One region of the Streptomyces sp. NPDC002773 genome, then DNA from elsewhere that is predicted to be linked to it. Evidence: riboswitches for the same ligand, from Rfam matches in the RefSeq annotation. Region 1 holds a riboswitch; each other region holds the start of a gene.
The links. Region 1 has a riboswitch for cyclic di-AMP ahead of ABT034_RS29220 (transglycosylase family protein). Riboswitches for the same ligand answer to the same signal wherever they lie in the genome.
Positions count from the first base shown of each region.

Region 2: linked by a shared signal. The riboswitch ahead of ABT034_RS17060 (M23 family metallopeptidase) and the one ahead of ABT034_RS29220 (transglycosylase family protein) in region 1 are both predicted to bind cyclic di-AMP.
Region 3: linked by a shared signal. The riboswitch ahead of ABT034_RS05130 (M23 family metallopeptidase) and the one ahead of ABT034_RS29220 (transglycosylase family protein) in region 1 are both predicted to bind cyclic di-AMP.

Region 1 is NZ_JBEOVO010000033.1:52,511-62,839, reverse strand. It holds gene ABT034_RS29245 (nucleoside triphosphate pyrophosphohydrolase) at 1-602, shown strand, start outside; gene ABT034_RS29240 (hypothetical protein) at 599-793, shown strand; gene ABT034_RS29235 (globin domain-containing protein) at 802-2,001, opposite strand; gene ABT034_RS29230 (cytochrome P450 family protein) at 2,099-3,394, shown strand; gene ABT034_RS29225 (LysM peptidoglycan-binding domain-containing protein) at 3,488-4,678, shown strand; cyclic di-AMP (ydaO/yuaA leader) riboswitch at 4,937-5,110, shown strand; gene ABT034_RS29220 (transglycosylase family protein) at 5,114-5,845, shown strand; gene eno (phosphopyruvate hydratase) at 6,211-7,491, shown strand; gene ABT034_RS29210 (FtsB family cell division protein) at 7,593-8,063, shown strand; gene ABT034_RS29205 (DUF501 domain-containing protein) at 8,095-8,637, shown strand; gene ABT034_RS29200 (Ppx/GppA phosphatase family protein) at 8,634-9,548, shown strand; gene ABT034_RS29195 (NAD(P)/FAD-dependent oxidoreductase) at 9,929-10,329, shown strand, end outside.
Region 2 is NZ_JBEOVO010000012.1:78,971-89,299, reverse strand. It holds gene ABT034_RS17085 (sensor histidine kinase) at 1-302, opposite strand, end outside; gene ABT034_RS17080 (CobW family GTP-binding protein) at 414-1,463, shown strand; gene ABT034_RS17075 (DNA gyrase/topoisomerase IV subunit A) at 1,494-3,953, opposite strand; gene ABT034_RS17070 (M16 family metallopeptidase) at 4,135-5,487, shown strand; gene ABT034_RS17065 (M16 family metallopeptidase) at 5,484-6,881, shown strand; cyclic di-AMP (ydaO/yuaA leader) riboswitch at 7,141-7,306, shown strand; gene ABT034_RS17060 (M23 family metallopeptidase) at 7,319-8,089, shown strand; gene ABT034_RS17055 (GntR family transcriptional regulator) at 8,275-8,958, shown strand; gene ABT034_RS17050 (HPr family phosphocarrier protein) at 9,111-9,392, opposite strand; gene ABT034_RS17045 (bifunctional acetate--CoA ligase family protein/GNAT family N-acetyltransferase) at 9,609-10,329, shown strand, end outside.
Region 3 is NZ_JBEOVO010000002.1:538,181-548,509, forward strand. It holds gene ABT034_RS05095 (diacylglycerol/lipid kinase family protein) at 1-382, shown strand, start outside; gene ABT034_RS05100 (phosphatase PAP2 family protein) at 379-1,008, shown strand; gene sigJ (RNA polymerase sigma factor SigJ) at 1,027-1,968, opposite strand; gene ABT034_RS05110 (rhodanese-like domain-containing protein) at 2,174-2,668, shown strand; tRNA gene ABT034_RS05115 (tRNA-Met) at 2,733-2,806, shown strand; gene ABT034_RS05120 (MerR family transcriptional regulator) at 2,924-3,664, shown strand; gene ABT034_RS05125 (PP2C family protein-serine/threonine phosphatase) at 3,805-5,016, shown strand; cyclic di-AMP (ydaO/yuaA leader) riboswitch at 5,218-5,364, shown strand; gene ABT034_RS05130 (M23 family metallopeptidase) at 5,376-6,536, shown strand; gene ABT034_RS05135 (PrsW family intramembrane metalloprotease) at 6,594-7,925, opposite strand; gene trmB (tRNA (guanosine(46)-N7)-methyltransferase TrmB) at 7,999-8,769, opposite strand; gene lhgD (L-2-hydroxyglutarate dehydrogenase) at 8,825-10,009, opposite strand; gene ABT034_RS05150 (NsdA family TPR-like regulatory protein) at 10,116-10,329, opposite strand, start outside.

The sequences.
Region 1 (10,329 bases):
GGCTCCTCGACCTCGTGCAGATCATGGACCGGATCCGGCGCGAGTGCCCCTGGTCCTCGCGGCAGACGCACAAGGGACTCGCCAAGTACGGCATCGAGGAGGCGTACGAACTCCTCGAGGCGATCGAGGACGGCGACCGGGAGGAGCTCCGCGAAGAGCTCGGGGACGTCCTGCTCCAGGTCGTCTTCCATGCCCGGATCGCCGAGGAGGACCCGGAGGAGCCGTTCTCCGTGGACGACGTCGCCGGGACGATCGTCGAGAAACTGATCCACCGGCACCCGCACGTCTTCGGCGACGCGACCGCCGAGACGCCGGAGGAGGTCAAGGCCCACTGGCTGCGGACCAAGGCGATCGAGAAGCAGCGGCAGTCCGTGACCGACGGGGTGCCGCTGGGCCAGCCGGGCCTCGCGCTCGCGACGAAGCTCGCGGGCCGGGTACGGACGGCCGGGCTCGACGTGACCCTGCCGAAGGGCGAGGGCATCGGGTACGAGCTGCTCGCCCTCGCCGCCCGCGCGGAGGCGGAGGGCGTGGACCCGGAGGCGGCACTGCGCGCGGCGGCCAGGACGTACCGGGACGCGATCCGCGCGGCGGAGGGCGTGTGACCGGGCCGCGGAGCGGACGGAAGGGCGACGTGGGCGGGACGGCCCTCCTCACGCTCTTCCTCGTGTGGGAGGCGGCGAGCGGCGGCAGCCCGGAGTGGCTGCGCGTCGTCTTCGCGCTGTTCGCGCTGGTGGGCGTCGTCCGGCTGGCGCGGTGCGCCGCTATGCGGGTGCGCCCGCGCGCCCGGAGCTGACGCCCGGCTCAGAGTCCGCGCGGCGCGCGGGACTCCGGGTCGTGCCAGAGCGGTGGCGGCGGGCCCAGGAGGCGTTCGGCCGCGGTGGTCGGGCGGACGGTGAAGCGGCCCACGGGCGGCAGGGTGTCGTGGTGGACGCGGGCCGGGTCGGTGCCCAGCTCCACGAGCGCCTCGGTGACCTCCGTGAGGAAGCCGGGCGGCCCGGCGAGGTAGACGTCGTGCGCGGCCCAGTGGACGCAGGCCCGCAGCGACTCGAGGAGCCGCTCGGTCGCCTGGGCCCTGGGATGCCCGGGCGCCGAGGTGATGTAGGTGACGCTGAGACGGGGGAGCAGCCCCCTCAGCCGCTCCGCGTCCCACCGCCCGTACAGGTACTCCCTCGCGCGCGCCACGACGAACAGCCGGCCCGTCAGCTCCGGCTCCGCCTCCGCCGCCTCCGCGAGCAGCGCCCGCACCGGGGCCCAGCCCGTACCCGCGCATATATAGGTACGGAGTCCGCCCGGCTCCGTCCGTGCGGTGAGGCCGCCGCCCGGCGCGCTGAGCCGCAGGGTCTCGCCCGGACCCGTCTCGTCGACGAGCACCGTGCTCATGGCGCCGCCCGGAATCCGGCTCACGTGCAGCTCCACCGTGCCGTCCGGCCGTGGCGCGTCCGCGAGGGAGTAGGTGCGCCAGACGCGCGGGACGCGCAGCGAGCTGACGCCGACGTACTGGCCGGGAAGGTACGGCAGGGGCTGCCGGGGCCGCAGGGTGAGGACGGCCAGGTCGTCGCCGTACCGCTGGTGCCGGACGACGTCCGCGTCCCACCAGGCCGGCTCCCCGGCCCCGGCCGCCTCGTCGGCGCCCGCCAGCATCAGGTCGGCGACATGCCCGTACGCCTCGGTCCAGGCCTTCTCGGCCTCCAGGGTCCACGCGGAGCCGGCGGCGTGCGCGAACGCGGCGAGCAGGCTCGTCCCGACGGCGGCGTAGAGCGAGGGGGCGGCGAGGAACTTGCGGTGGTCGCGGCCGAGCCGGCCCAGGTACTCCGTGAGCCCCGGCTCGTCGATGTGGGTCACCACGTGGGTGAGCGCGGCGAAGAGCCGGTCCCGCTGGGGCCGCATGTCGGCGGGGAACAGCTCGCGCAGGCCGGGGTTGTTCCAGAAGAGATGCGAGTAGAAGAAGGTGACGGCGTGTTCGGCCCGTCTCTCGACGACCGCGAACGTGCTTCTGAGCATCTGAGGATCCACCGCACGAATCTAGGGCACGGCCCCCCTTCTTGATCACATGATCTCCACACACCTCACCGCGCGGGCCGCCCTGTACCGTCGGGGGGTGAGCACCACCCCCGGCCCCGCCCCCGCCCGACCGTCTGCCGCGCCGCCCGCCCCCGAGCTCTTCACCTGGGAGTTCGCGAGCGATCCGTACCCCTCGTACGCCTGGCTGCGGGAGCACGCGCCCGTGCACCGGACGACGCTGCCCAGCGGGGTCGACGCCTGGCTCGTGACGCGGTACGCGGACGCCCGGCAGGCCCTCGCCGACCAGCGGCTCTCCAAGAACCCGGTGCACCACGCCGAGCCGGGGAAGACCGGGATCCCCGGCGAGCGCAGCGCGGGCCTCATGACGCATCTGCTCAACATCGACCCGCCCGACCACACCCGGCTGCGGCGGCTCGTGTCGAAGGCGTTCACCCCGCGCCGCGTCGCCGAGTTCGCCCCGCGCGTGCAGGAGCTGACGGACCGGCTCATCGACTCCTTCGCGGAGAAGGGGAGCGCGGACCTCATCCACGAGTTCGCGTTCCCGATGCCCATCTACGCGATCTGCGACCTGCTCGGCGTGCCCCGCGAGGACCAGGACGACTTCCGGGACTGGGCCGGGATGATGATCCGGCACGGCGGCGGCCCCCGCGGCGGGGTCGCCCGGTCGGTGAAGAAGATCCGCGGCTATCTCGCGGAGCTGATCCACCGCAAGCGCCAGGACCTCGGCGACGACCTGATCTCCGGCCTCATCCGCGCGAGCGACCACGGCGACCACCTCACCGAGGCCGAAGCCACCGCCATGTGTTTCGTGCTGCTCTTCGCCGGCTTCGAGACCACCATCAACCTCATCGGCAACGGCGTCTACGCGCTCCTGAGGGACCCGGAGCGGCGCGAGCGGCTCCAGGCCTCGGTCGCGGCGGGCGAGACCGCGCTCCTGGAGACCGCGGTGGAGGAGCTGCTGCGGTACGACGGGCCGGTGGAGATGGCGACCTGGCGGTACGCGACGAGGGCGCTGACCATCGGCGGGCAGGAGATCCCGGCGGGCGACCCGGTGCTCGTCGTGCTCGCCGCGGCGAACCGGGACCCGGAGCGGTTCACAGCGCCGGACACGCTGGACCTCACCCGGCGCGACAACCAGCACCTCGGGTACGGGCACGGCATCCACTACTGCCTCGGCGCGCCGCTCGCCCGGCTTGAGGGGCAGACGGCGCTCGCGACCCTCCTGACACGTCTTCCGGACCTGCGACTTGCCGCCGACCCGGCCGAACTGCGGTGGCGCGGCGGGCTCATCATGCGGGGATTGCGCACGCTTCCGGTGGAGTTCTCCCCGTCCGTACCGCTCCGCCACAGTGACGGCGTGTCAGAAATGTGATCTTCGCGTGATCGTGCGGCCATCGACTTGTGACGAGCGTTCGAATACCGCTACGTTCACCGCACTCTCAGCCGTCACGCGAAAGGCGCTCCTATGCGTTCCGGGAACGGACGACACCGTCGCCCCCGTCAGGCCCCCGCCATCGTCGTCGCCGCAGGTGTGACCGGATCCGCCATGGCGCTGCCGCTGCTCGCCGCCGGATCCGCGTCCGCGGCCGACGCCGCCACCTGGGACCGCGTCGCCGAGTGCGAGTCCGGTGGCCAGTGGAGCGCCAACTTCGGCAACGGCATGTACGGCGGGCTCCAGTTCACCCAGGACAGCTGGGAGCGCAACGGCGGCCTGGCGTACGCGCCCAGCGCCGACCTGGCCAGCCGGGCCCAGCAGATCGCGGTGGCCGAGAAGGCCCTCGCGAAGGGCTCCACCGAGTGGGCCACCTGCGCGCCGATCGCCGGCCTGACGAACGACGGCACGGCCCCCGGCGTGGACCCCGGCCCGACCTCCGTCCCGAAGGCCCCCACGGGGCCGGTCGTCGAGTCGAACCGTACGGCGGGGCTGCCGGAGGCCTCCACGGGCTCCCCGGAGACCACGAAGGGGATCACGGGTACGGTCACGCCGACCGCTCCCGTCACGCCGTCCACGCCCACCGGGCCCGTCTCGCCGACGGCCCCCGTCGCGCCGACCGGCCCCGTCTCGCCGACCGCTCCGGTGAGCCCCACCGCGCCGACCGGCTCGACCGCCCCGACTTCCCCGGCCGCCCCGAGCGGCTCGACCGACCCGGCCGCGCCGGTCGTCCCGGTCAACCCCGTCGTCCCGGTCACGCCGGTCACCCCGGTCACGCCCGGCACCCCTGACGCCTCCGTCACGCCCGGTACGCCCGGTTCGTCCGTGACGCCCGGCACTCCGGAAGGTGACGCGTCGTCGGCCACGCCGGGCACCGGCAAGCACCGGGGCGATGCCGCACCGGAGGAAACCGGCAAGGCGGACACTTCGTCTGAATCAGGTAGACATGCTTCATCCGAGAACAAGTTGACCGAAAGCCCCCTCGTTACGACGCCGGTTGACGCGGCGAAGGATTCGGGCGCAACGGACAGTCAGGACACTTCGGGCGCGTACACCGTGCGGCCGGGTGACAGCCTGTCCGACATCGCGCAGGCGAACGAACTCCCCGGAGGCTGGACCGCCCTCTATGACGCCAACCGGGGCACGGTGGGCATCGATCCGGACCTGATCCTCCCTGGTCAGAGCCTCGATCTGACGGACGTTCCGGCTTCGACGACCAAGTGATTCGGGGGCGTATGTCCGGTTCTGGGCAAGTGAGACATGGGTCTCTTCGCTCCAACTGGCGTGTCCCGTCCGTAATCTTTGCCCCCGTCACCTCTCACCTGCACAAACAGCACCTTCCGGAAGCCAAGTAGGGGCGGTATTTCCGCAATACGCCTCTTTGAACTTCCGGTGGGTCTGTGTCTACGGTCATCACCGCTCGCCACCGCGGGCCCCGTCGACCGAAACGCCGAATCCTGCCGTCGGCCGATGGGAACAGTCGTCGCGTAAGCGCCGAAGGCAGGAGTGGGGGACCCAAGGTAAGTGCCGGTCCCGGCCGTTGAGAAAGACGGCCGATGATCGGCTTGGGGTGAAGCCGCGTGCTAGGACACGCGGCCGGGCAACTTTCCGGCCCGAACCCGACAGCTCACCTCACAGGCGTCGGTGAGGAGAATCTCCATGCTGTTTTCCGGCAAGGGCAAACACCGCCGTCCCTCCAAGGCCACCCAGGTCGCCACGCTCGTCGGCGTCACCGGTGTCGCCGTCGCGGCCCCGCTGATGACCGCGGGCACCGCCTCGGCCGCCACGGCCTCCGAGTGGGACCGCGTCGCCCAGTGCGAGTCCGGCGGCAACTGGTCCATCAACACGGGCAACGGCTACTACGGCGGCCTCCAGTTCTCGGCCTCCACCTGGGCCGCGTACGGCGGCACCGCCTACGCCTCGACCGCCAACCAGGCGTCGAAGTCCCAGCAGATCGCCGTCGCCGAGAAGGTCCTCGCGGGCCAGGGCAAGGGTGCCTGGCCGAGCTGTGGCGTGGGTCTCTCCGGCGCCTCCTACGACGGCGGCTCCACCGAGTCCGCCCCGCAGCAGGAGGAGCGGAAGGCCGAGCAGCCGACCACCCGCAGCGAGCAGCGCCAGGCCCCGAAGCAGGCCACGCAGCAGGCCCCGCAGGAGCAGGCCCCGCAGCGCGAGGCCGCGCCGCAGGCCGCCAAGAAGACCGTCACCACCCCGACCGGCAAGAAGGTCGAGAAGGGTGACGGCGAGTACAAGGTCGTCTCCGGCGACACCCTCAGCACCATCGCCCAGGCGCACGGCGTCAAGGGCGGCTGGGCCCAGCTCTTCGAGCTGAACGACGAGATCGTCGACGACGCCGACCTCATCTACCCGGGCCAGCAGCTTCACCTGAAGTGAGCCCGGCGGTCCGCGTGAGTCCGGCGGCTCACGCGGTCCCCACGACCCTCCCGCGGTGACCACCCCGGTCCGGCGCGCCCTTCCCCCGTGCGCGCCCGACCGGGGTTCCGTCCGTTCCGGGCCGCTCCCGTGCGGGGGCGCACCCGTCGAGGGGCGACTGACTGAGGGACCGACCTGATGGTTACCGTCCAGTAGATCTGATGTCCTTCGTCCCGAAACGCATGCCCTTGGGTCCTTTTTCGTCCCAGGGGGCGGGCGCCCGGCTGGCCGGAGCCCCCGCGCCGGTTAGGCTCTTGTCGCAAGGCCAAGCGACCCTGCACCGACCTTGCGTCACATCCAGCGTCACATCCCAGAAGGAGATGCTCGTGCCGTCCATCGACGTCGTCGTAGCCCGGGAAATCCTGGACTCCCGAGGCAACCCCACGGTCGAGGTCGAGGTCGGCCTCGACGACGGCAGCACCGGCCGTGCTGCTGTTCCGTCCGGCGCCTCCACCGGTGCTTTCGAGGCCATCGAGCTTCGCGACGGTGACCCGAACCGCTACCAGGGCAAGGGTGTCGAGAAGGCCGTCCTCGCCGTCATCGAGCAGATCGGCCCGGAGCTCGTCGGCTACGACGCCACCGAGCAGCGCCTGATCGACCAGGCCATGTTCGACCTGGACGCCACCGAGAACAAGGGCTCGCTCGGCGCGAACGCCATCCTCGGCGTCTCGCTCGCCGTGGCCCACGCCGCCTCCGAGGCCTCGGACCTGCCGCTCTTCCGCTACCTCGGCGGCCCGAACGCGCACCTGCTGCCCGTTCCGATGATGAACATCCTCAACGGTGGGTCGCACGCCGACTCCAACGTGGACATCCAGGAGTTCATGATCGCCCCGATCGGCGCGGAGTCCTTCTCCGAGGCCCTTCGCTGGGGTGCGGAGATCTACCACACGCTCAAGGGCGTGCTGAAGCGCAAGGGCCTCTCGACCGGCCTCGGCGACGAGGGCGGCTTCGCCCCGAACCTGGAGTCGAACCGCGCCGCCCTGGACCTCATCATCGAGGCCATCAAGGAGGCCGGCTACACCCCGGGCACCGACGTCGCGCTCGCGCTCGACGTGGCCGCGTCCGAGTTCTACAAGGACGGCGCGTACGAGTTCGAGGGCAAGTCCCGCTCGGCCGCCGAGATGACCGAGTACTACGAGGAGCTCGTCTCCGCGTACCCGCTGGTCTCCATCGAGGACCCGCTGTACGAGGACGACTGGGACGGCTGGAACACCATCACCTCGCGCATCGGCGACAAGGTGCAGATCGTCGGCGACGACCTGTTCGTCACCAACCCCGAGCGCCTGGCCCGCGGCATCGAGGAGGGCTCCGCGAACGCCCTCCTGGTCAAGGTCAACCAGATCGGCTCGCTGACCGAGACCCTCGACGCCGTCGAGCTCGCCCAGCGCAACGGCTTCAAGTGCATGATGTCCCACCGCTCCGGCGAGACCGAGGACGTCACCATCGCCGACCTCGCGGTCGCCGTGAACTGCGGCCAGATCAAGACCGGCGCCCCGGCCCGCTCGGACCGCGTCGCCAAGTACAACCAGCTGCTGCGCATCGAGGAGATCCTCGACGACGCCGCGGTCTACGCCGGCCGCAGCGCCTTCCCGCGCTTCAAGGGCTGATCAACGGCTGAGCCTCTCCGCAGGGCAGCTTCCGTACGTCCCCGTACTCGGTCCCGTACCGTGTGCGGGGACGTCCGCGTGAACAGGGGAGGCGACACGACATGGCCGCGAAGGACCGGGACCGGTTCTCGACCGCGACCCGGATCAGGCTGCTCGGCGAGCAGACCGCCGCCCGTGTCTACCGCTCCCAGACCCGCCGCCAGGCCCGCCGCTCCCGGCTCACCGGCCGCGCGGCCTTCCTCGCCCTGGTCGTCTGCTCCCTCGTCGTGGCGCTCGCCTATCCCATGCGGAGCTACGTCTCCCAGCAGGGCGAGATCGCCGAGCAGGAGCGCAGGGCCGCCGAGGCCGCCCGGCGGGTCGAGGAACTGAAGGACGAGAAGGCCCGCCTCCAGGACCCGGCCTACGTCCGCCGCCTCGCCCGCGAGCACCTCCACTACGTGCTGCCCGGCGAGACCGGATTCACCGTGAACGACCCCGGCGCGGAGCAGCGGCCCCGCACCGACCAGGGCGCGGCGGACCGCCCCTGGTACGACAACCTCTGGGACGGCGTCGACCACGCCGACCGTCCTTGAAGCCCGAAACGACCTGACGAGCAAGGCAGACATGGAAACGCCCCCTCCGCAGACCGAACGCACCGAGCCCACCGAGGCGGACATCGCCGCCTTCGAGCTCCAGCTCGGCCGGCCGCCCCGCGGCCTGCGCGCCATCGCGCACCGCTGCCCGTGCGGCAACCCGGACGTCGTCGAGACCGCGCCCCGGCTTCCCGACGGCACGCCGTTCCCGACCACGTACTACCTGACCTGCCCCCGGGCGGCCTCCGCCATCGGGACCCTGGAGGCCAACGGGGTCATGAAGGAGATGCAGGCCCGGCTCGCCACCGACCCGGAGCTCGCCGCCGCCTACCGGGCCGCGCACGAGGACTACATCGCCCGCCGTGACGCCATCGAGGTCCTGGAGGGCTTCCCGAGCGCCGGCGGCATGCCGGACCGGGTCAAGTGCCTCCACGTCCTCGTCGGCCACTCGCTGGTCGCGGGCCCGGGCGTGAACCCCTTCGGCGACGAGGCCCTCGCGATGCTGCCGGAGTGGTGGGCGAAGGGCCCCTGCGTCACGCCGTGCGCGGAGAAGAAGGAGGGGGAGGAGCAGTGACCCGGGTCGCCGGAATCGACTGCGGTACGAACTCCATCCGCCTCCTCGTCGCCGACGTCCACCCCGAGACGGGCGATCTGATCGAGCTGGACCGGCGGATGACGATCGTCCGGCTCGGGCAGGGCGTCGACAGGACGGGCCGGCTCGCGCCCGAGGCCCTGGAGCGCACCTTCGCGGCCTGCCGCGCGTACGCCGAGGTCATCGAGGAGCTCGGCGCCGAGCGGATCCGCTTCGTCGCGACCTCCGCCTCCCGCGACGCCGAGAACCGCGACGAGTTCGTGAACGGGGTCGTGGAGATCCTCGGCGTCGAGCCCGAGGTCATCACCGGCGACCAGGAGGCCGAGTTCTCCTTCACCGGTGCCACCGGCGAGCTGCACGGCACGGAGACGTACCTCGTCGTGGACATCGGCGGCGGCTCCACCGAGTTCGTCACCGGCAACAAGCACGTCGAGGCGGCCCGTTCCGTCGACATCGGCTGCGTCCGGCTCACCGAGCGGCACGTCCGGCACGACCCGCCGACCGCCGAGGAGGCCGACGCGATCCGCGCCGACGTCCGCGCGGCCCTCGACCTGGCCGCCGAGACCGTGCCGATCGGCACGGCCGGGACCCTCGTCGGGCTGGCCGGCTCGGTCACCACGGTCGCCGCGATCGCGCTCGGGCTCCCGGAGTACGACTCCGAGAAGATCCACCACGCCCGGATCTCGGCCGCCCAGGTCGCCGAGGTCACCGACCGGCTGCTCGCCTCCACGCACGACGAGCGGGCCGCGATCCCCGTCATCCACCCGGGCCGGGTCGACGTGATCATCGCCGGGGCGCTCGTCCTGCGGGAGATCGTGGAGCGGACCGGGGCCCGCGAGGTGGTCGTCAGCGAGCACGACATCCTCGATGGGATCGCCCTATCCGTCGCATAGCGGGCGTCTATCGAGCCTCCCGGCGACACCCCGTCGGGAAAGTTCGTGAAGTTCTTCACAAGGAAAAGGGCCCTGATGGCGTCCGAGGAGGCCCTTCGGGCCGCCTTTAGCCCCTCCGGGGGGTGCCTCAGGGCCCTTTCGCAGGCGCGGAGGCCGATTCGCTCGATGTTTCCATCGCGTGAACGGGCCCTCCGGTTCAGCGTTAACGGCCGCTCTCCGGTCCAGTTCACAAGGGGTGAACAACGTTCGCCCTTGCATCCCGGTTCCTTTGCAGCACCATGACATGGATCACGTGGGCGGCGGAGTGTAGCAGAGACACCCGGAGAGCTTGTGAAGGGGCGCACGAGCACCCCCCTCAGGAGGGGTGGATACTCGATCTCATGAGCACCACGGAGCGTCCCAGGATCCTCGTAGTAGGCGGCGGGTACGTAGGCCTGTACGCAGCTCGGCGCATCCTCAAGAAGATGCGCTACGCGGAGGCGACCGTCACGGTCGTCGACCCGCGGTCGTACATGACCTACCAGCCCTTCCTCCCCGAAGCCGCCGCCGGCAGCATCTCGCCGCGCCACGTCGTCGTCCCGCTGCGACGCGTCGTGCGCGGAGCCGAGGTGCTCACCGGTCGGGTCACCACCATCGACCAGGACCGCAAGGTCGCCACGGTCGCGCCGCTCGTCGGCGAGGCCTACGAGCTGCCCTTCGACTACCTCGTCATCGCGATGGGCGCCGTCTCCCGTACCTTCCCGATCCCCGGCCTCGCCGAGCAGGGCATCGGCATGAAGGG
Region 2 (10,329 bases), on a different contig from region 1:
GTCGATATCCGGATCCGCTCGGCCTCCGCCTGCACCGGGCCCCGCGCCGACGGCGGGGTCGTGGTGAGGTCCGCGGCCAGCCGCGGTGACGCGGTGGTCCCGGCGATGGCCAGGGCGCGCCGCATGGCCTGGTCGTCGAGCTGGGCGCTGAGCGGGGCGAGGAACAGCCCGGTGGCGAGGACGGTCACCCCGGTCGCGATGGCCAGCTGCATCAGCAGGACCTGCGAGAACACCCGCTGGGGCCAACCGAACCGCCGTCGGCGCGCGAGGGGGCGCGGGGGGCTGGTCTGTGCGGGGCTCATGCTGAAAAGGTACGGGGCCGCGCTCCGGGACCGGAAACGGTGCCGGAGCGGGTGCCTATTCTGGGGGTTTCCCACGGCCGTGGGACACGAAGGAAACCGGAGGCACGTCCCTTGACCACGCAGCAGATCCCCGTCGTCGTCCTGGCCGGGTTCCTCGGGGCCGGGAAGACCACGCTCCTCAACCACCTGCTGCGCAGCGCCCGGGGCACCCGTATCGGCGTCATGGTCAACGACTTCGGCGACATCGGCATCGACGCGATGACCGTCGCCGGGCAGGTCGGCTCCACCGTCTCCCTCGGCAACGGCTGCCTCTGCTGCGCCGTCGACGCGAGCGAACTCGACGAGTACCTGGAGATCCTCACCCGCCCCGAGTCCCGCCTCGACGTCATCGTGATCGAGGCGAGCGGCCTCGCCGAGCCGCAGGAACTCGTCCGTATGGTGCTCGCCAGCGAGAACGAGCGGATCGTGTACGGAGGACTCGTCCAGGTCGTCGACGCGGCCGAGTTCTCCGCGACCCGGCAGCGGCACCCCGAGACCGACCGGCATCTGCCGATCGCCGACCTCGTCGTCGTGAACAAGGCCGACCGGGTCACCGGCGACCAGCTGGGTGCCGTCCGCGAGGCGGTGGCCGGTCTTGCCGGGAAGGCCGTCGTGGTCGAGGCCACCCACGGGCGGATCGACCCGGAGCTGCTCTTCGACCGGGTGGTGCCCGAGGGGGAGATCGAGGGGCAGCTGTCCATCGAGGACATCCTGTACGGCGAGGACGAGCCGCACGCCCACCCGCACACGGGGTACGAGACGGTGTCCCTGACGGCCGCGGCCCCGCTGCAGCCGCGCCGGCTCATGGCCTTCCTGGACGCGCGGCCCGAAGGCCTCTACCGGATCAAGGGCTTCGTCGACTTCGGCGTCGCCGACCCGGACAACCGCTACAGCGTGCACGCCGTCGGCCGGTTCCTGCGCTTCTACCCCGAGCGGTGGCCCGAGGACGAGGAGCGGCTCACCCAGCTCGTCCTGATCGGTTCCGGCATCGACGCGGCCGGCCTGCGCAAGGAACTGGCCGAGTGCGAGCAGAACGGCCCGCAGGACGCCCCCGACGAGCACAGCATGTGGGGCGTCCTGCGGTACGTACAGCAGACGGAGGAAGAGCCGGAGGCGTCCTAGGGCCGGGGACGCCTCCCGTCCGGACCGGAACTAGCTCGGCTGCCCCGCCACCACGTCCACCGGGCGGGGGAGCGGCGTGCCCGAGCCGTCGCGGCGGGGGTCCACCTCCGGGAGCTCCACCGGGGTGCCGGTCTTCTGCGCGGCGCGGGCAGGCGCGGCGCCCGCCCAGGCCAGGATCAGGACGTCCTCGCCCCTCAGGAAGCGCTGGCAGCGGACGCCGCCGGTGGCCCGGCCCTTGCGCGGGTACTGGTCGAAGGGCGTCAGCTTCGCCGACGTACCCGCCGAGGAGTCCAGGGTGCCCGTGGAGCCCGCGACCGTGAAGACGACGGCGTCCGCCGCCGGGTCGACGGCCGTGAACGAGAGCACCTCGGCGCCCGCCGTCAGCTTGACGCCCGCCATGCCGCCGGCCGGGCGGCCCTGGGGCCGTACCTGCGCGGCCGGGTAGCGGAGGAGCTGGGCGTCGGAGGTGATGAAGACCAGGTCCTCCTCGCCCGTCCGCAGCTCGGTCGCGCCGACGATCCGGTCACCGTCCTTGAGGGTGATGACCTCCAGCTCCTCCTTGTTCGCCGGGTAGTCCGGCACCACGCGCTTCACCACGCCCTGGAGCGTGCCGAGGGCGAGCCCCGGCGAGGACTCGTCGAGCGTGGTGAGGCAGACCACGGTCTCGTCGTCCTCCAGGGACAGGAACTCGGACAGGGGCGCGCCGCCCGCGAGGTTCGGCGCGCTCGCGGTGTCCGGGAGCTGCGGCAGGTCGATCACCGCGATCCGCAGCAGCCGCCCCTCCGAGGTCACCGCGCCGATGTCGCCGCGCTGCGTGGCGGCCACCGCCGACAGGATCACGTCGTGCTTGACGCGCTTCGCGTCCGGGTCGGCCTCCGGCAGCTCCGCCGTCGCCGTACGGGCGAGCAGTCCGGTGGAGGACAGCAGCACCCGGCACGGGTCGTCCGCGACCTCCAGGGAGACGGCCGCGACGGGCGCGCCCGCCGACTCGAGCAGAACGGTCCGCCGGTCCGTCGCGAACTTCTTGGCGACCGCGGCCAGTTCCGCCGAGACCAGCTTGCGCAGCTCCGCGTCGGAGTCCAGGATTCCGGTCAGCTCGTCGATCTCGCCGTTGAGCCGGTCGCGCTCGCTCTCCAGTTCAATCCGGTCGAACCTGGTGAGGCGGCGCAGCGGGGTGTCCAGGATGTACTGCGTCTGGATCTCGCTCAGGGAGAAGCGCTCCATCAGGCGCTCCTTGGCCTGCGCGGAGTTGTCGCTCTCCCGGATGAGGGCGATGACCTCGTCGATGTCGAGCAGCGCGATGAGCAGACCGAGCACGAGGTGGAGCCGGTCGCGCTTCTTGGTCCTGCGGAACTCGGAACGTCGCCGGACCACCTCGAAACGATGGTCGAGGTAGACCTCGAGGAGCTCCTTGAGGCCGAGGGTGAGCGGCTGGCCGTCGACGAGCGCCACGTTGTTGATGCCGAAGGACTCCTCCATCGGCGTCAGCTTGTAGAGCTGCTCGAGGACCGCCTCCGGCACGAAGCCGTTCTTGATCTCGATGACCAGGCGCAGGCCGTGGTTGCGGTCGGTGAGGTCCTTGACGTCCGCGATGCCCTGGAGCTTCTTGGAGCCGACCAGGTCCTTGATCTTGGAGATGACCTTCTCAGGGCCGACCGTGAAGGGCAGCTCGGTCACGACGATGCCCTTGCGGCGCGCCGTCACGGTCTCCACGCTCGTCGTGGCGCGGATCTTGAATGAGCCGCGGCCCGATTCGTACGCGTCCTTGATGCCGGAGAGGCCGACGATCCGGCCGCCGGTCGGCAGATCGGGTCCGGGCACGAAACGCATCAGCGTCTCGAGGTCGGCGCCCGGGTGGCGGATCAGATGGCGGGCGGCGGCGATGACCTCGCCGAGGTTGTGCGGGGGCATGTTCGTCGCCATGCCGACCGCGATGCCCGACGCGCCGTTGACCAGCAGGTTCGGGTACGCGGCGGGCAGCGCCACCGGCTCCCGCTCCTGGCCGTCGTAGTTCGGCGTGAAGTCGACCGTGTCCTCGTCGATGGACTCGGTCATGAGCAGCGCGGCCGGGGCCATCCGCGACTCGGTGTACCGCATGGCGGCCGGCGGGTCGTCGTTGCCGAGGGAACCGAAATTGCCGTGGCCGTCGACGAGGGGGAGGCGCATGGAGAACGGCTGCGCCATGCGGACCATCGCGTCGTAGATGGACGCGTCGCCGTGCGGGTGCAGCTTGCCCATCACCTCGCCGACGACGCGGGCGCACTTGACGAAGCCGCGGTCGGGGCGGAGCCCCATCTCGCCCATCTGGTAGACGATGCGGCGCTGGACGGGCTTCATGCCGTCCCTGGCGTCGGGGAGGGCACGCGAGTAGATCACCGAGTACGCGTACTCGAGGAAGGAGCCCTGCATCTCGTCGACGACGTCGATGTCGAGGATTCGCTCCTCGAACGCGTCGTCCGGCGGCGGTGTCTTCGTGCTGCGGCGGGCCATCGCGGCTGCGGCTCCTTCACCAACAAGGTTGATCTGACGCGGACCATTGTGGACCGTGCCACCGACAACGCCGACCGCGACCCGGAAGAGGGACATCTCCCGGGGGCGGGAACTTCGCCAGGTGTCGGCGCGCTTGCATACAGTGGCAGGACTTTTTCACATCGCGATCGAAGGGACGTACATGCCCATGGGTCACACGGCCACGGCCGAGGCCGGCTCCGGCGGCCTGACAGCGACCGAGCACCGGTTGGCGAACGGCCTGCGCGTGGTGCTCTCGGAGGACCACCTGACCCCGGTCGCCGCGGTCTGCCTCTGGTACGACGTCGGCTCGCGTCACGAGGTCCCTGGCCGCACGGGCCTCGCCCACCTCTTCGAGCACCTGATGTTCCAGGGCTCGAAGCAGGTCCACGGCAACGGGCACTTCGAGCTGGTGCAGGGCGCGGGCGGCTCGCTCAACGGCACGACGAGCTTCGAGCGCACCAACTACTTCGAGACCATGCCCACGCACCAGCTGGAGCTCGCGCTCTGGCTGGAGGCCGACCGCATGGGCTCGCTGCTCGCCGCGCTGGACGACGAGTCCATGGAGAACCAGCGGGACGTCGTCAAGAACGAGCGCCGCCAGCGTTACGACAACGTGCCGTACGGCACGGCCTTCGAGAAGCTGACCGCCCTCGCCTACCCCGAGGGCCACCCGTACCACCACACGCCCATCGGCTCCATGGCCGACCTGGACGCGGCCACCCTGGAGGACGCGCGGAACTTCTTCCGCACGTACTACGCCCCGAACAACGCGGTGCTTTCGGTCGTCGGCGACATCGACCCGGAGCAGACCCTCGCCTGGGTCGAGAAGTACTTCGGTTCCATCCCCGGCCACGACGGCAAGCCCGCACCGCGCCCCGGCGACCTGCCCGAGGTCATCGGCGAGCAGCTCCGTGAGGTCGTCGAGGAGGAGGTCCCGGCCCGCGCGCTGATGGCCGCCTACCGGCTGCCCCACGACGGCACGCGCGAGTGCGACGCCGCCGACCTGGCCCTGACGGTCCTCGGCGGTGGCGAGTCGTCCCGTCTGCACAACCGCCTGGTCCGCCGCGACCGCACGGCCGTCGCCGCCGGCTTCGGCCTGCTGAGGCTCGCCGGAGCGCCCTCGCTCGGCTGGCTGGACGTCAAGACCTCCGGAGGCGTCGAGGTCCCGCAGATCGAGGCGGCCGTCGACGAGGAGCTCGCCCGGTTCGCCGCCGAGGGCCCCACGCCGGAGGAGATGGAGCGCGCGCAGGCCCAGTTGGAGCGCGAGTGGCTCGACCGCCTCGGCACCGTCGCGGGCCGCGCCGACGAACTGTGCCGGTACGCCGTGCTGTTCGGCGACCCGCAGCTCGCCCTCACGGCCGTCGACCGGGTCCTGGACATCACCGCCGACGAGGTGCGGGCGGCCGCCGCGGCCAAGCTGCGCCCCGACAACCGCGCGGTGCTCGTCTACGAGCCCCTGGCGGCCGAACTGAGCGACAGCGACAGCGACGACGAAGAGGGAGCGGACCAGTGACCGACGCTGCCGTGTCTTTGACGAGCATGGACTTCCACCCGCAGCCGGAGCCCGGCGCCGCCAGGCCCTGGGCCTTCCCCGCCCCGGACCGCGGGAAGCTGGACAACGGCCTGACGCTGCTGACCTGCCACCGTCCCGGCCAGCAGGTCGTGGCCGTGGAGCTCTTCCTGCCGGCCCCGCTGGACGCCGAGCCCGCCGGTCTCGACGGTGTCGCCACCATCATGGCCCGCGCGCTCACCGAGGGCACGGACCAGCGCGGTGCCGAGGAGTTCGCGGCCGAGCTCGAGCGCTGCGGCGCCACGCTCGACGCGCACGCCGACCACCCGGGCGTACGGGTCTCCCTTGAGGTACCCGTCTCCCGGCTGCCCAAGGCGCTCGGGCTGCTCTCCGAGGCGCTGATCGCCCCGGCGTTCCTGGACACCGAGATCGAGCGCCTGGTGCAGAACCGGCTCGACGAGATCCCGCACGAGACGGCCAATCCGGCCCGTCGCGCCGCCAAGCAGCTCTCCAAGGAGCTCTTCCCGGCCGAATCGCGGATGGCGCGGCCACGCCAGGGCACCGAGGAGACCGTCGAGGCGATCGACGCGGCCGCGGTCCGCGCCTTCTACGAGGCGTACGTCCGGCCCGCCACGGCCACCGCCGTGGTCGTCGGCGACCTGACCGGCGTGGACCTGGACAAGGTCCTCGCCGAGACCCTGGGCACCTGGACCGGTGAGCCGGCCGAGCCGCTCCCGATGCCGCCGATCTCGGCCGACGACACCGGACGGGTCGTCATCGTCGACCGACCCGGCGCCGTCCAGACCCAGTTGCTGATCGGCCGGATCGGCCCCGACCGGCACGACCGCGTCTGGTCGGCCCAGGTCCTGGGCACGTACTGCCTCGGCGGCACCCTCACCTCGCGCCTCGACCGGGTGCTGCGGGAGGAGAAGGGCTACACGTACGGGGTGCGTGCCTTCGGGCAGGTGCTGCGCTCCGACAGCCAGGGGAACGGTGCCGCGATGCTCGCCATCAGCGGTTCCGTCGACACGCCCAACACCGGCCCGGCGCTTGACGACCTGTGGAAGGTGCTGCGGACGCTGGCCGCCGAGGGCCTCACCGACGCCGAGCGCGAGACGGCCGTGCAGAACCTGGTCGGGGTCGCCCCGCTCAAGTACGAGACGGCCGCCTCGGTCGCCGGGACGCTGGCCGACCAGGTCGAGCAGCACCTCCCCGACGACTACCAGGCCCAGTTGTACGCACGGCTCGCCGAGACCGGCACGGTCGAGGCGACCGCGGCCGTGGTCAGCGCCTTCCCGGTGGACCGGCTCGTCACCGTGCTCGTGGGTGACGCGGCGCAGATCGCGGACCCGGTGCGCGCGCTCGGCATCGGTGAAGTCACCGTCGTGACCGGCTGATTCCGGCTCCCGACCGGGGCTCCGACCGGCTCCAACCTGGCTCTGACCAGGCTCCCGACCCGGCTCCGACCCGGTAAGGGGAGGGCTCCGACGGCATGTTTCGTCGGAGCCCTCCCCTTTGTCCGTATTGAACGCAAGGGTGATCGTTTGCCCTGTGGCATGTCTTACAAACTGGCGAGTCCGGTTGGTGATTGAAAGACGATCCGCATAGCGTCGGTGCGTCTGTTCGGCAGTTGCACCCGCCGCACCCGCGGCACCCGGACAGTCATCGCCGAGTCCCCGTCAGGCGCGAGCCTGGGGAGCCGGGGACCCACACGTAGTCCCTGGGGTGAATCGGGCGCCTTCGTCTCGTACGGAGGGGCTCGTAGGAGACCTTCCTGCTCCGAACCCGTCAGCTAACCCGGTAGGCGAGAAGGAAGGAAAGGATCAGCCACTACATGGCGTTCACCCGTGCCACCGGGAAGCATCGTGGGCCGAGCCGGATGGCGCGCCGCAGCGTGGGCATCGCCGGCGCCGCGACCCTGGCCACCACCGGCGTCATCGGAACCCTCGCTTCCCCGGCGCTCGCCGCCGACGCGGACAACCGCTCCGCCGAGGACACCGGCCTCACCAAGGTGATCACCGAGGACTCCCTCGTGGACCGGATCAACGCCCAGGCCGCCGCCCAGGAGCAGGAGGCCTTCGAGGCCGCCGCCAAGGCGAAGGCCGAGGCCGAGGCGAAGCGCAAGGCGGAGGCCCGCGCCAAGGAGATCCGCGAGGCGGAGGAGCGCGCCGCCCGTGAGGCCGAGCGCCGCCGCCTGAACTCCTTCCAGCTCCCCGTCGCCGGCTCGTACGTCTCCACCGGCTACCAGACCGGCGGCTCGCTCTGGTCCTCCGGCAGCCACTCCGGCGTCGACTTCCACGCCGGGTACGGCAGCAGCGTCGTCTCCGTCGGCTCCGGCACCGTCGTCGAGGCCGGCTGGGGTGGCGCGTACGGCAACAACATCGTCATCCGGATGAACGACGGCACGTACACCCAGTACGGCCACCTCTCCTCCATCGGCGTGTACGTCGGCCAGAGCGTCGAACCGGGCGAGGAGATAGGCATCTCCGGCTCGACCGGCAACTCGACCGGCCCGCACCTCCACTTCGAGGCGCGCACGAGCTCCGAGTACGGCTCCGACATCAACCCGCTCGCCTACCTCCGCGCGCGCGGCGTCAGCGTCTGACGCGGACGCCCGCCCCGCGTCGCAAAAGCCCCGGCTCGTGCTGAGCCGGGGCTTTTCGTCGGTCAAAAAGGCTTCCATATTTCGCTGAGGCATCGGAAATTCCGGCGCGCTGCAATAGAGTCGCAGATCGGGCGCAGAACAGGCGTCGCAGAATTGTCTCGCGCAGACCAAGGCGGAGGTCGGACATGCGCATTCCCGCGCACTCGGTATGCACGGCGATCCGGGACGACATCGTCTCCGGCGTCTTCGAGCGGGGCAGCCGGCTGACCGAGGAACAGCTCGCCCGCCGGTACGGGGTCTCCCGCGTCCCGGTCCGCGAGGCCCTGCGCACCCTGGAGTCCGAGGGCTTCGTCGTCACCCGCCGCCACGCGGGCGCGCACGTCGCCGAGCCCACCGAACAGGAGGCGGCCGACCTGCTCGACATGCGGGCGCTGCTCGAACCGCTGGGCGCCGCACGGGCCGCCCAGCGGCGCACCGAGGCCCACCTCAAGGTGCTGCGGGGCCTGGTCAGGCTGGGGCAGGAGCGGGCCAGGCGGGGTCAGGGCGAGGATCTGCGCTCGCTCGGCGGCTGGTTCCACGAGACGCTGGCACAGGCCTCCGGCAGCCCGGCCCTGACGGCGCTGCTGACGCAACTGCGCCACAAGATCGCCTGGATGTACGCGGTCGAGCAGCCCGCGCAGCCGGTGGAGGCCTGGGCCGAGCACGGCGCGATCGTGGACGCCGTGGCGCGCGGTGACGCCGAGCGCGCGCGGGCGCTGACCGCGGTGCACGCGGAACGCTCGCAGCCGCTGCACCGGCTCAAAAGGCCGGAGCGCGGGCGTGTGAGGGTTTCGCAACATGTCGTCAACACGGCGAGCGCCCGGAATTAACGCGCACGCCGTATACAAAGAATAGTAATTCCGCAGTCCGCGTTCCGTGCTGCCCAAAAGCGGGCCGAATCGGGTCGGTGGAAATGCGAAAGGCCGTGGCCACCGGAATTCCGGCAGCCACGGCCTTTCGTCGTACGGGGGGGCGACCCGGATCAGACGGTCTCGGGGAGCTCGTCGAGACCCTCGGCGACCAGCTTCGCCAGACGGTCCAGAGCGGCCTCGGCGCCGTCGGCCTCCGAGGCGAGGACGATCTCCTCGCCGCCCTGCGCGCCCAGGCCGAGCACCGCGAGCATGGAAGCGGCGTTCACCGGGGTGCCGTCGGACTTGGCGATCGTCACCGGAACGCCGGAAGCCGTGGCGGCACGGACGAAGATGGACGCGGGGCGGGCGTGCAGGCCCTCGGCCCAGCCGACGTTGACGCGGCGCTCAGCCATGGTGTTGCCCTTCAAGTCTTAAGCGGTTGTCTAGACCAGTCTCTCACGGGATGCTCGGTGCTCGCGCCGACCTCCGGACCGGACCGGGCCGCCTTCCGGCCCGCCCCCGCCGCTCGCGGCGTGCTCACCACCGTGCATGGAGTGCCCCCACCATGCACGGCTCACACCCACCGCGCGACCCGTGCCACCGCCGTGTCGCGGCCGTAGGCTGGCCCCATGCAGAGCGCGTCGGAGCAGTCGGAAGCGGCGGAACACCCGGCACGACCGGCGCGTCCGGTACCACCGGACCACGACTACCCCGACCACTGGGAAGCGGACGTGGTGCTCCGCGACGGCGGCACCGCGCGCATCAGGCCCATCACCGCCGACGACGCCGACCGCCTCGTCAGCTTCTACGAGCAGGTCTCGGACGAGTCGAAGTACTACCGCTTCTTCGCCCCCTACCCCCGGCTCTCCGCCAAGGACGTCCACCGTTTCACCCACCACGACTTCGTGGACCGGGTCGGACTCGCGGCGACGGTGGGCGGCGAGTTCATCGCCACCGTCCGCTACGACCGCATCAACGAGCGCGGACTGCCCGCCTCCGCGCCGGCCGACGAGGCCGAGGTCGCCTTCCTCGTCCAGGACGCCCACCAGGGACGCGGGGTCGCCTCCGCCCTGCTCGAACACATCGCGGCGGTCGCGCGGGAGCGGGACATCCGGCGCTTCGCCGCCGAGGTCCTGCCCGCCAACACCAAGATGATCAAAGTCTTCACGGACGCGGGCTACACCCAGAAGCGCAGCTTCGAGGACGGGTCCGTTCGGCTCCACCTCGACCTCGAACCCACCGACCGCTCCCTCGCCGTCCAGCGCGCACGGGAGCAGCGGGCCGAAGCGCGCTCCGTGCAACGCCTCCTGACCCCCCGGTCGGTCGCCGTCGTCGGAGCCGGGCGCGCCG
Region 3 (10,329 bases), on a different contig from region 1:
ACGGGGCACCCAGTCGGCCGGACTGAACGTGATGACGGCCGACCGGGTCGTGGTGACGGGGAAGGCCGTCGGCGGGTTCGGCGGCAGCCACTCCCCGGCCGACGGCGGGTTCGGCAGCGGCCCCTCCCCCTCCGGCTCTCCCACCTCCGGTTCTCCCGCCTCCGGCTCCGTCGACGCCGGTTCCATCGCCGTCGCCGTCGACGGCGAGGCGCTGATCCTGCCCACCCCCGTCGTCTGTACCCTCCGACCCGGTGCCCTGCGGGTCCTCGTGCCCCGTAACCGGCCGGGTGCCAGCGACCCCGTGCCGCGCATGAACTGGCGGCGCGTCATCGAAATCGCCTTCCACCACCCTTCCCACCCCTACCCGAGGAGCGGCGCATGACCGGGACGACCACCGAGAGCCCCTACCGGGCCGTACTCCGGGACCTCCGCGCGATCGACGGCGCCGTGTACGCCGCCGTGGCCGCCACCCCGAGCCCCGCGCTCGACGCGGGGCTCCGCAGGCTCTCCCACACGGCCGACCATTCCAAGATCTCGTTCACCCTGGCGGCCGCCCTCGCGCTCGTCCCCGGCCGGCCGCGCCGGGCGGCCCTCGCCGGGGTCGGGGCCGTCGCCGTCGCCTCGGCCACGGCGAACCTGCTGGGCAAGCGCCTGGTCCGCCGCGACCGCCCGGACCGGGAGGCGGCCCGGGTGGTGGCGGGCCGTCATGTGCCGATGCCGGACTCGGCGTCGTTCCCGTCCGGGCACACCGCGTCGGCGGTCGCCTTCGCCACCGCCGTGGGAGTGGTGCTGCCGCCGGCCGCGGTGCCCCTCCAGGTCCTGGCGATGGCCGTGGGCTACTCGCGGGTCCACACCGGCGTCCACTACCCGGGAGACGTCGCCGCGGGCGCCGTCCTCGGCATCGCGAGCGCCGCCGTCGCCCTGACGGCCGGAGCCTCGTGGTCGGCCGCCACAGGATCGGCCTTCAGAGGAGCGGTCGCCAGGGGGTCGGCCGCCCGGGGGAGGTGAACGCGGCGGAGAGGCCCGTCAGTACGCGGCCCGGGCCAGGTCCTCCTCCGAGAGGTCGAGCACGGCGAGGCGCTCCGGGTCCGCCAGGATGTGCAGCTCGACGATCCGGTCGCCGGCGATCGTGAACGCCATGAGCGCGGCCGGGCGCCCGTTCGCGACCGACAGGACCGCGGGCGCGCCGTTGGCCAGGAGCGGCAGTGCCGCCCTGCGGAACTTGGCGTACGTGAGGGCCTGCGCGATGACGGCCTCGGCGCCCCGGACGATCTTGGAGACGGCCGCGAGGGCCCTGCCGCCGTCGGCGCGCAGCACCACGTCCGGGTCGAGCACCGCGAGCAGTCCCTCGAAGTCGCCGCCCTGCGAGGCGGCGAGGAAGGCGTCGGCGATCTCCCGCTGCCGGCGCGCGTCCGGCCCGGCGGCGGGGGTGGCGTCCTGCACCCGGCGGCGGGCGCGGCTGGCGAGCTGGCGGGTGGCGGCCGGGGTGCGGTCGACGATCCGGGCGATCTCGTCGAAGGAGACGGCGAACATGTCGTGCAGCACGAACGCGAGCCGTTCGGCCGGTGCCAGGGTCTCCAGGACGACGAGGAGCGCGAGGCCGACGGATTCGGTGACCTCGGCCGCGTGCTCGGGGTCGGTGGTGTCGGGGAGCCGTACGACGGGGTCGGGGACGTAGTACTCCAGCGGGTCCTCGCGGCGCGAGCCCCGGGAGCGCAGCATGTCGAGGCAGACGCGGCCGACGACCGTGGTCAGCCAGCCGCTGAGGTTCTGCACCGCGCTGACGTCGCTGCGGCTCAGCTTGAACCAGGCCTCCTGGACGGCGTCCTCGGCCTCGCTGAGCGAGCCCAGCATCCGGTACGCCACCGCTCTCAGATGGCCCCGGTCGGCCTCGAAGCGCCGGGCCAGCAGTTCGTCGGTGCCGTTGTCCTGTTCCACTCGTCGTTCTCCCCGTTCGCGTCCCGTCATGCCGTCATGCCGTCATGACGGAGGAAACCTCGCCGATGTGACACGGCTGCGGTGGCGGGCCGGGCCCCGGCGCCGAAGCCGTGAGGTCCCGATACGTGAGATCCACGCCGCCCCCCGGTGAACGCGCGGGTTTCCCCGGCCGCCGCCCCCGACCACCGTGGATCCTCACTTCAGGCCGGTGATCTTCGTCCGTAGATTGATCACCATGACGACGACAACGACGCAGGTCAACCCCGTACTCCGCACGCCGCCGGCCTCCCCCGCCGCCGCTGCCGCGTACTTCTCCGCCAGCCTCGCCTTCCACGCCGACGTCTCCGACGTGGCCTCTGCGCTCGCCACGGCGGCCGCCGAGGGCACCGACCCGGGCTTCGTGGTGATCGACTCGCGGTCGACCGCCTCCTGGGACCAGGGGCACGTCCCCGGCGCGCTCCACCTGCCGACCGCGCTCATCGCCGAGCAGGCCGACCAGCTGCTCGACCGGTCCGTGCCGGTCGTCACGTACTGCTGGGGCCCCGGCTGCAACGGCGCCACGCGCTCCGCGCTGGCCCTCGCCGAGCTGGGCTTCCAGGTGAAGGAGATGCTCGGCGGCTTCGAGTACTGGGTGCGGGAGGGCTTCGCGTACGAGACGTGGGAAGGGCCTGCGGAGAAGGCCGCGGACCCGCTGACGGCGCCGGTCGACTCGGACGACTGCGGCTGCTGATCGGTTGCTGACGTAAACCGATTTCGTGATTGCCCCACCCGTAGCGTAGAGTCAGGTTTACCGACGCGGGGTGGAGCAGCTCGGTAGCTCGCTGGGCTCATAACCCAGAGGTCGCAGGTTCAAATCCTGTCCCCGCTACTCAGTAGCAACGAAGGCCCGGATCCAGTCACTGGATCCGGGCCTTCGTCGTATTGCCCGTTTCCCGGCACTTCTCCGCTTGACCTTGACGCGACGTCAAGATTTAGCGTTCTCGGTATGGAGTGGTCGATCCAAGAGATCGCCAAGAAGGCCGGCACCACCAGCCGCACCCTCCGGCACTACGGAGAGCGCGGACTGCTGGAGCCGAGCCGGATCGGCGCGAACGGTTACCGGTACTACGACCAGGCGGCGCTCGTGCGGCTGCAGCGGATCCTGCTGCTGCGCGAGCTGGGGCTCTCGCTGCCCGCCATCGCCGAGGTCCTCGCGGGGCAGCGGGACACGTCCGCCGCCCTCCGCACCCATCTCGCCCTCCTGGAGCAGGAGCGCGAGCGCATCGGACGCCAGATCGCGTCGGTGCGGACCACTCTCCACAAGACCGAGAACGGAGACGCACTCATGGCCGACGAAGTGTTCGACGGTTTCGACCACACGGTGTACGAGGAGGAGGTCACCGAGCGCTGGGGCCGCGACGCGTACGAGCAGGGTGACCGCTGGTGGCGTTCGCTCGGTGCCGGGCAGCGGAAAGCGTTCATGGACGAGCAGTCCGGCATCGCCCGCGACTTCGCCCGGGCGCTCGGGGAGGGCCTCGCCGCCGGCAGCGACGAGGTGCAGGCGATCGCGCGGCGCCAGGTCGCGTGGCTGTCGCACACGACGGCCCCGAGCAAGGAGTACGTGATCGGTCTCGGCCGGATGTACGTCGACGACCCGCGCTTCACCGCGCACTACGACAAGCACGGTGAGGGGACCGCGGTCCTCGTCCGGGACGCGATGGAGATCTACGCGGAGCGGAACCTCTGACGGAACCGCGCGCCCGGAGTGAGGAGGCCGCCCCGTACGCCAGTCGGCCCCGCGGAAGTCGCCGCACGGCGGGGCGGCGGCCACCCTGGAGAGGCGCGGTGCGGACCGCGGCCGGGTACGGACCGGGCAGGAGAGCACAGGTGGGGCACCCCCTAGGAGCGGGCGGCGGTGGGCGGCGGGGCGGTGAGGGCCGCCGCTCGTACGGGCGCGCCCGGCGGTTCATCCGCGCGCTGCCGCCGCTGGTCATCGCCGGCGGGGTCGTCTTCGACCTGCTGACACCGCCCGCGTACACCGCCGCACCGCTCTTCTCCGCCGCCCCGCTGATCGCCGCGCCCTTCTTCTCCACCCTCACGACGCTCCTGACCGGGATCGCCGCCGTCCTCGCCTCCGTCGGGCTGCACCTCTACAACGGCACCGCCGACGAGGTCCCGACCCTGACCGAGACCCTGACCGTCCTCACCGTCTCCGCGCTGGCCCTCCTCGTCAGCCGGGTCGTACGGAGGAGCGGTGAGCGGCTCGCCTCGGCGCGGGTCATCGCGGAGACCGCCCAGAAGGCCGTGCTGCCGACGCCGGCCGAGCGGATCGGCGGGCTGCAGTGCGCGGCCCGTTACGAGGCGGCGCAGGCGGACGCGTTCATCGGCGGCGACCTGTTCGCCGTCCAGGACACCCCCTACGGGGTGCGGCTCGTGGTCGGGGACGTCCGGGGCAAGGGGATGGAGGCGGTCGAGGCCGTGGCCGTCGTCATCGGGGCCTTCCGGGAGGCGGCCGAGCAGGAGCGGAGCCTGGAGGGCGTGGCGCAGCGCCTGGAGCGGGCGCTGGCCCGCGAGGGGACCCGCAGGGACGGGCTCGACGCCTTCGAGGGGTTCACCACCGCCGTTCTGGCCGAGATCCCGCGCGGCGACGGGAGCGGCACCTTCGACGGTTTCGTACGGATCGTCAACCGCGGGCATCCGCCGCCGCTGATGCTGTACGCGGACGGGCGCCTGGACACGCTGGAGCCGACCGAGCCGGCGCTGCCGCTCGGCATGGGCGATCTGGCGGTGTGGCCGGACCGGGCCGAGGGGCGGCCGTACCCGCCGGGCGCGACGCTGCTCTTCTACACCGACGGCCTCTCGGAGGCACGGAACGCGGGGGGAGTCTTCTACGACCCGGGCGAACGCCTCGCCGGGCGGATCTTCCCGGGGCCCGAGGAGTTGCTGGACGCGCTGGTGGACGACGTACGGCTGCACACGGGCGGCGGGGCGACGGACGACATGGCGCTGCTCGCGCTGAGCCGTCCGGCGACGGGGCAGCCGGAGCGGCGCCGCACGATGCCGGTGGTGCCGCCGGGCGGGCCCGGTCACCAGTCGTAGTCGAGAGGTGTCGCTGCGATAACAATTGACATAACGTCAGATCGCGGAGGTTTGGGCGGCGCCTCCTGAAGGACGGTCAACTCGGACCATTCCCTCCCAATTCAATGAATGATCAAGAGGAACGGCTTGGAATCAGGACCCCCCGTCTATTAACGTTCGATAACGCAGCGCGGTCGTCCCAGCCGCCGCAAGAGGCGGCACCGTGCGCACGCGCCGAATCCTGAAAAGGAACCGGGGAACCACCAATTGGGGTGAATCGGGCCCTTCGCACCTGTGCGACCGTGCCCGTAGGAGACCTTCCTGCTCCGAACCCGTCAGCTAACCCGGTAGGCGAGAAGGAAGGAAAGGAGCGCCCTTTCGTGGCGTCCAACACCCCTGCCCCCGAGGCTCCCTTCGACGCCTTCGGTGGTGGTGCGGGTCCCGCCGCGCCGGGCACCGAGTGGAACCCCACCGAGGATTCCCTCCGCGCCCAGAGCCGCTCCGGCGGCCGGCACCGGGTCGTCAAGCAGCGGTCCAACTTCGCCCGCTCCTCCACCGTCCTCGGTGTCGGTGTCATCGCGGCCGTCGGCGCGGGCGGCCTCGCCACCGCGCAGGAGAAGCCTCCCGTGGCCATCTCCTTGCCGGACCTCCCCGACCTAAACCTGCCCGACGCCCACGACCTCCCCGGCGTCGGCGACCTCCTCCCGGACGAGGACGCGGGTACGGGCTCGGGCGCCGGCGACGACACGGTGGCCGCCGGTGCGGCCCGCTCCAACCCGAACCCGCTCACCGCCGCCACGTACACGACCTTCGACACCGAGCAGGCCGGGAAGACCGAGCAGGCGGGGACGGCCGAGCAGGCCACGAGGACGGCGACCGGCACCGCCGACGCGGGCGAGGCCCTGCGCGCCCGCATCCTCCAGCAGGCCGAGCAGCAGCAGGCGTCCGCGGACGCCGCCGAGAAGGCCGCGGCGGAGAAGGCGGCCGCCGAGAAGGCGGCGGCGGAGGCCGCGGCCAAGGCCGAGGCCGCGGAGAAGGCGGCCGCGGAGGCGAAGGCGAAGGCCGAGGCCGAGGCCAAGGCGAAGGCGGAGGCAGAAGCCGCAGCGAAGGCCGAGGCCGAGCGCCTCGCGCAGCTCGCCGCGAGCTACTCGATGCCGCTCTCCTCGTACTCCGTCAGCGCCACCTACATGCAGTCCGGTTCGATGTGGTCCTCCGGTCACCACACGGGCCTCGACTTCGCCGCCCCCACCGGCACCCCGCTCAAGGCGGTCCACGGCGCCACCGTGAAGTCGGCGGGCTGGTCCGGCTCGTACGGCTACCGGATCGTCCTGGAGCTGGAGGACGGCACCGAGGTCTGGTACTGCCACCTGTCGTCCATGACGGTCGGCGTCGGCCAGACCGTGGGCACCGGCGAGACGATCGGCCGTGTCGGCGCCACCGGCAACGTCACCGGCGCCCACCTCCACATGGAGGTGCACACGCCCGACGGCACCGGCATCGACCCGGCGGAATGGCTCCGCTCGAAGGGCCTGACGGTCTGAGGCCCGAGAGCCCGAGAGCCCGAGAGCCCGGGTGCCCGAGAGCCTGGGGCCCTCGGCTCAGCTCCGGTACGGGTTGTAGCCGTCGTAGTCCAGGTACTGCGGCGGCGACCAGGCCCGGCCGGTGGCCCTGGCCGCGTACGTGAGCGCGGGCGAGGCGACCTCGCGGCGCTGCCACAGGTGGTGGAGCAGCTCCTGCTCGCGGGCCGTGAAGTCGGGCCCGGCCGTGCCGCGCCGGGCCCGGTCCCTGAGGAACGCCAGGGTCGTCGCGAAGGACTCGTACTCGCCCACCGCCCGCGCGGCCGGCGGGCCGTACGTCCGGGCCGCGAACGAACGGGCCAGCTGACGGGCCCGCATCGAGGAGAGCGCCAGCGGCTCCGTGGGGGAGAGCCAGCCGGCCGCCGCGTACGCCGGGAGCTCGCCGGATATCGTCCGCAGCTCCCGCTGCCGGCTCCACACCGCGAGCCAGGTCAGCAGGCCGAAGGCCGGGACCATGAGCGCCCCGTACACCGCGAAGAAGGCCCAGGGGCCGCCGAAGGTGGCCGAGCCGTTCCACGCGGCGTGCAGGCCCATGGCGAGCAGCAGCCCCGCGAGCGGCAGCAGCACCTTCCGGAGGCGTTTCCCGCGCGGGGCGAGCGCGGCGAAGCCGAAGCCGATGCCGGTGAGCACGGTGAACAGCGGATGCGCGAACGGCGACATCACGACCCGTACGAAGAAGGTCGCGGCGGTCACCGAACCGAGTCCTGAGGTGCCGAACTCCTGGTCCTCGCCGAAGGCGGTGCCGAGGTAGAGGATGTTCTCGGTGAAGGCGAAGCCGGTCGCGGTGAAACCCGCGATCACGACCCCGTCGACGAGACCGCCGAAGTTCCTTCTGCGGAAGAGGAACAGCAGCAGGATCGCGGCCGCCTTGGCGCTCTCCTCCACCACCGGTGCGACCACCGTGGCGCCGAGGTTGTCCGCCGAGTCCGGGTCCGCGGTGGCCGTGGCGATCCAGCGGACCGCGAAGGTGTTCGCGAGGATCGCGACGAGCGCGGCGGCGAAGGCGCCCCAGGCGAAGGCGAAGAGCAGGTTCTTCCAGGGGCCCGGCTCGACCCGGTCGAGCCAGCGGAACGCGGCCATCAGCAGCGGTACGGGAAGCAGGGCGAGGCCGAGGCCGACGAGGAAGCCCTCGGTGCCGGTCTGCTCGCGGACCATCGCCAGGATGAGCAGGGCGCAGATCGCGAGCACGGTGATGACGGCGACGGCCCGGACCAGCCGGCTGCGCCAGAAGGCCCGGCGTGGCCGGTACCGCCACTGGGACCGGTCGGCGGCGGCGGGGAAGTCCGGCTCCTCGGTGTCCCGGTGGGGGACGGGAGCGGTCTCCGGCTGGTCGGCGGGGGCGGGGTTCGACACGAGTGCGACCCTAACGACCCCCACCGACAGCGGGCGACGCAGTTACCCGCATCGCCCGCTCACCCGCTCGTGGTCACTTCCTGCGGAAGAGCAGATCGTGCACGACATGGCCCTTGTCCAGGCCCTGACCCTCGAAGCGGGTGAGGGGCCGGAAGTCGGGGCGGGGCGCGTATCCGCCGTCGGCCAGGGTGTTCTCGAAGTCCGGATGCGCGGAGAGCACCTCCAGCATCTGCTCGGCGTACTCCTCCCAGTCCGTCGCGCAGTGCAGTACGGCCCCGGGCTTCATCCGGGTCGCGAGGAGATCGAGGAACTCGGGCTGGATGAGCCGCCGCTTGTGGTGGCGGGCCTTGGGCCACGGGTCGGGGAAGTAGACCCGGCAGCCGTCGAGGGCGTCCGTGGCGAGCATCTCGCGGAGCAGGATGATCGCGTCGCCGTTGGCGACCCGGACGTTCGTCAGGTCGTTGCGGTCGGCGAGGCCGAGCAGATTGCCCTGGCCCGGGGTGTGCACGTCGACGGCGAGGATGCCGGTGCCGGGGTCGGCGGCGGCCATCTGCGCGGTCGCCTCGCCCATGCCGAAGCCGATCTCCAGGACGACCGGGAGCCCGTCGAACATCTCGCCGAGGTCGATGACCCGCTTGCCGTCGATGTCGAGACCCCAGTCGGGCCACCGCTTCAGCAACGCCTCGGCCTGACCGGTGGTGACGCGGCTGCGGCGCGGCTGGAAGCTGCGGATACGGCGCTCGTGATGCGACCCCGCGGGGTCGGGCAGGGGCCCCTCGCCGGGGGCGAACCGCTGGCTGCCGCGCGGGGTGGGGTACGGGCTCTTCTCAGTCTGCTCAGACACAATGCCCCGATTCTACGGCGCGCCCCGGCCCCCATCAGGCCCGGCGCGGGGCCGGTCACAGCAAGGCCAGTGCTCGGCCCGCCACCTCCCGGCCGATCGGCAGCGACGCCGTCGCCGCCGGCGATGGCGCGTTCAGGACGTGGACCGTCCGCGCCGCCTCCCGGATCAGGAAGTCGTCGACCAGCGTCCCGTCCCGCAGCACCGCCTGCGCCCGCACCCCCGCCGAAGACCGCCGCAGGTCGGACTCCCGTACCACGGGCAGCAGCCGCCGCACCGCCTCCGTGAACGCCCGCTTCGACAGCGACCGGTGCAGCTCCCCCGCCCCGTACCGCCAGTGCGCCCGGGCGATCGACCACGAGCCGGGCCACGCCAGGGTGGCGCCCAGTTCGCGCGGGCGGACGACGGACCAGCCGTACCCCTCCCGCGCCAGCGCCGGAACCGCGTTCGGCCCGATGTGGACGCCACCGTCGATGCCCCGGGTCAGGTGCACCCCGAGGAAGGGGAACGCCGGGTCCGGCACCGGATAGACCAGGCCCCGCACCAGCGAGGGGTCCGCCAGCTCGTAGTACTCCCCCCGGAAGGGGACGATCCGCATGCCCGGGTCGTCGCCCGCGAGCCGCGCGATCCGGTCGCAGTGCAGCCCCGCGCAGTTCACCAGGACCCGCGCCCGCACCACCCGCCCGTCCGCCGTCCGCACGGCGACCCCCCACGGCCGCCGGTCGATCACGGTGACCTCGGCCCCGTACAGGATCCGGGCGCCGGAAGCCTCGGCGAGCCGCTCGGACACCGCCCCGTAGTCGCAGATGCCGGTCGTGCCGACGTGGATCGCGGCCAGACCCCGCACCCGCGGCTCGTACTCGCTGATCTGCGCCGGTCCCAGCTCCCGGACCGGGATGCCGTTCTCCCTGCCGCGCTGGACGAGCGCGTGCAGCCGGGGCAGCTCCTCGCGCGCGGTGGCGACGACGAGCTTGCCCGTCACCTCGTACGGAATGTCCCACTCCGCGCAGAACTTGACCATCTCGGCCGCGCCCTCGACCGCGAACCGGGCCTTGAGCGAGCCAGGCCGGTAGTAGATCCCGCTGTGGATCACCCCGCTGTTGCGCCCGGTCTGGTGGCGCGCGAGGGCGTGCTCCTTCTCCAGGACCGTGACCCGGGTGCCGGGAGCGGCGCGCGTCAGGGCGTACGCCGTCGACAGACCGACGATCCCGCCGCCGATCACCAGCACGTCACAGTCAAACACCAGCGCCACCTCCCACCCCCGATAGTGCACTGGCCCACTGACAATCCCGTGAAACCTCGCGCGACGTCACGAGACGCAGGTCACGCCCCAGAGGTGACCGCTCCCCTCACGCCGGGGCGACAAGCAGCGGTCTGGCCCGCTCCCGCAGTTCCATGACCCGCGGCTCGTCCCCGTACGGTTCGAGCCGGTGCAGCAGATCCCGTACGTACTCCGTCGTCCGCGCCGAGGAGATCCGGCCGGCCACCTCCACCGCGCGCGTACCCGCCGCGCAGGCCGCGTCCAGGTTGCCCGACTCCAGCTCGGCCACGGCCGACACCACG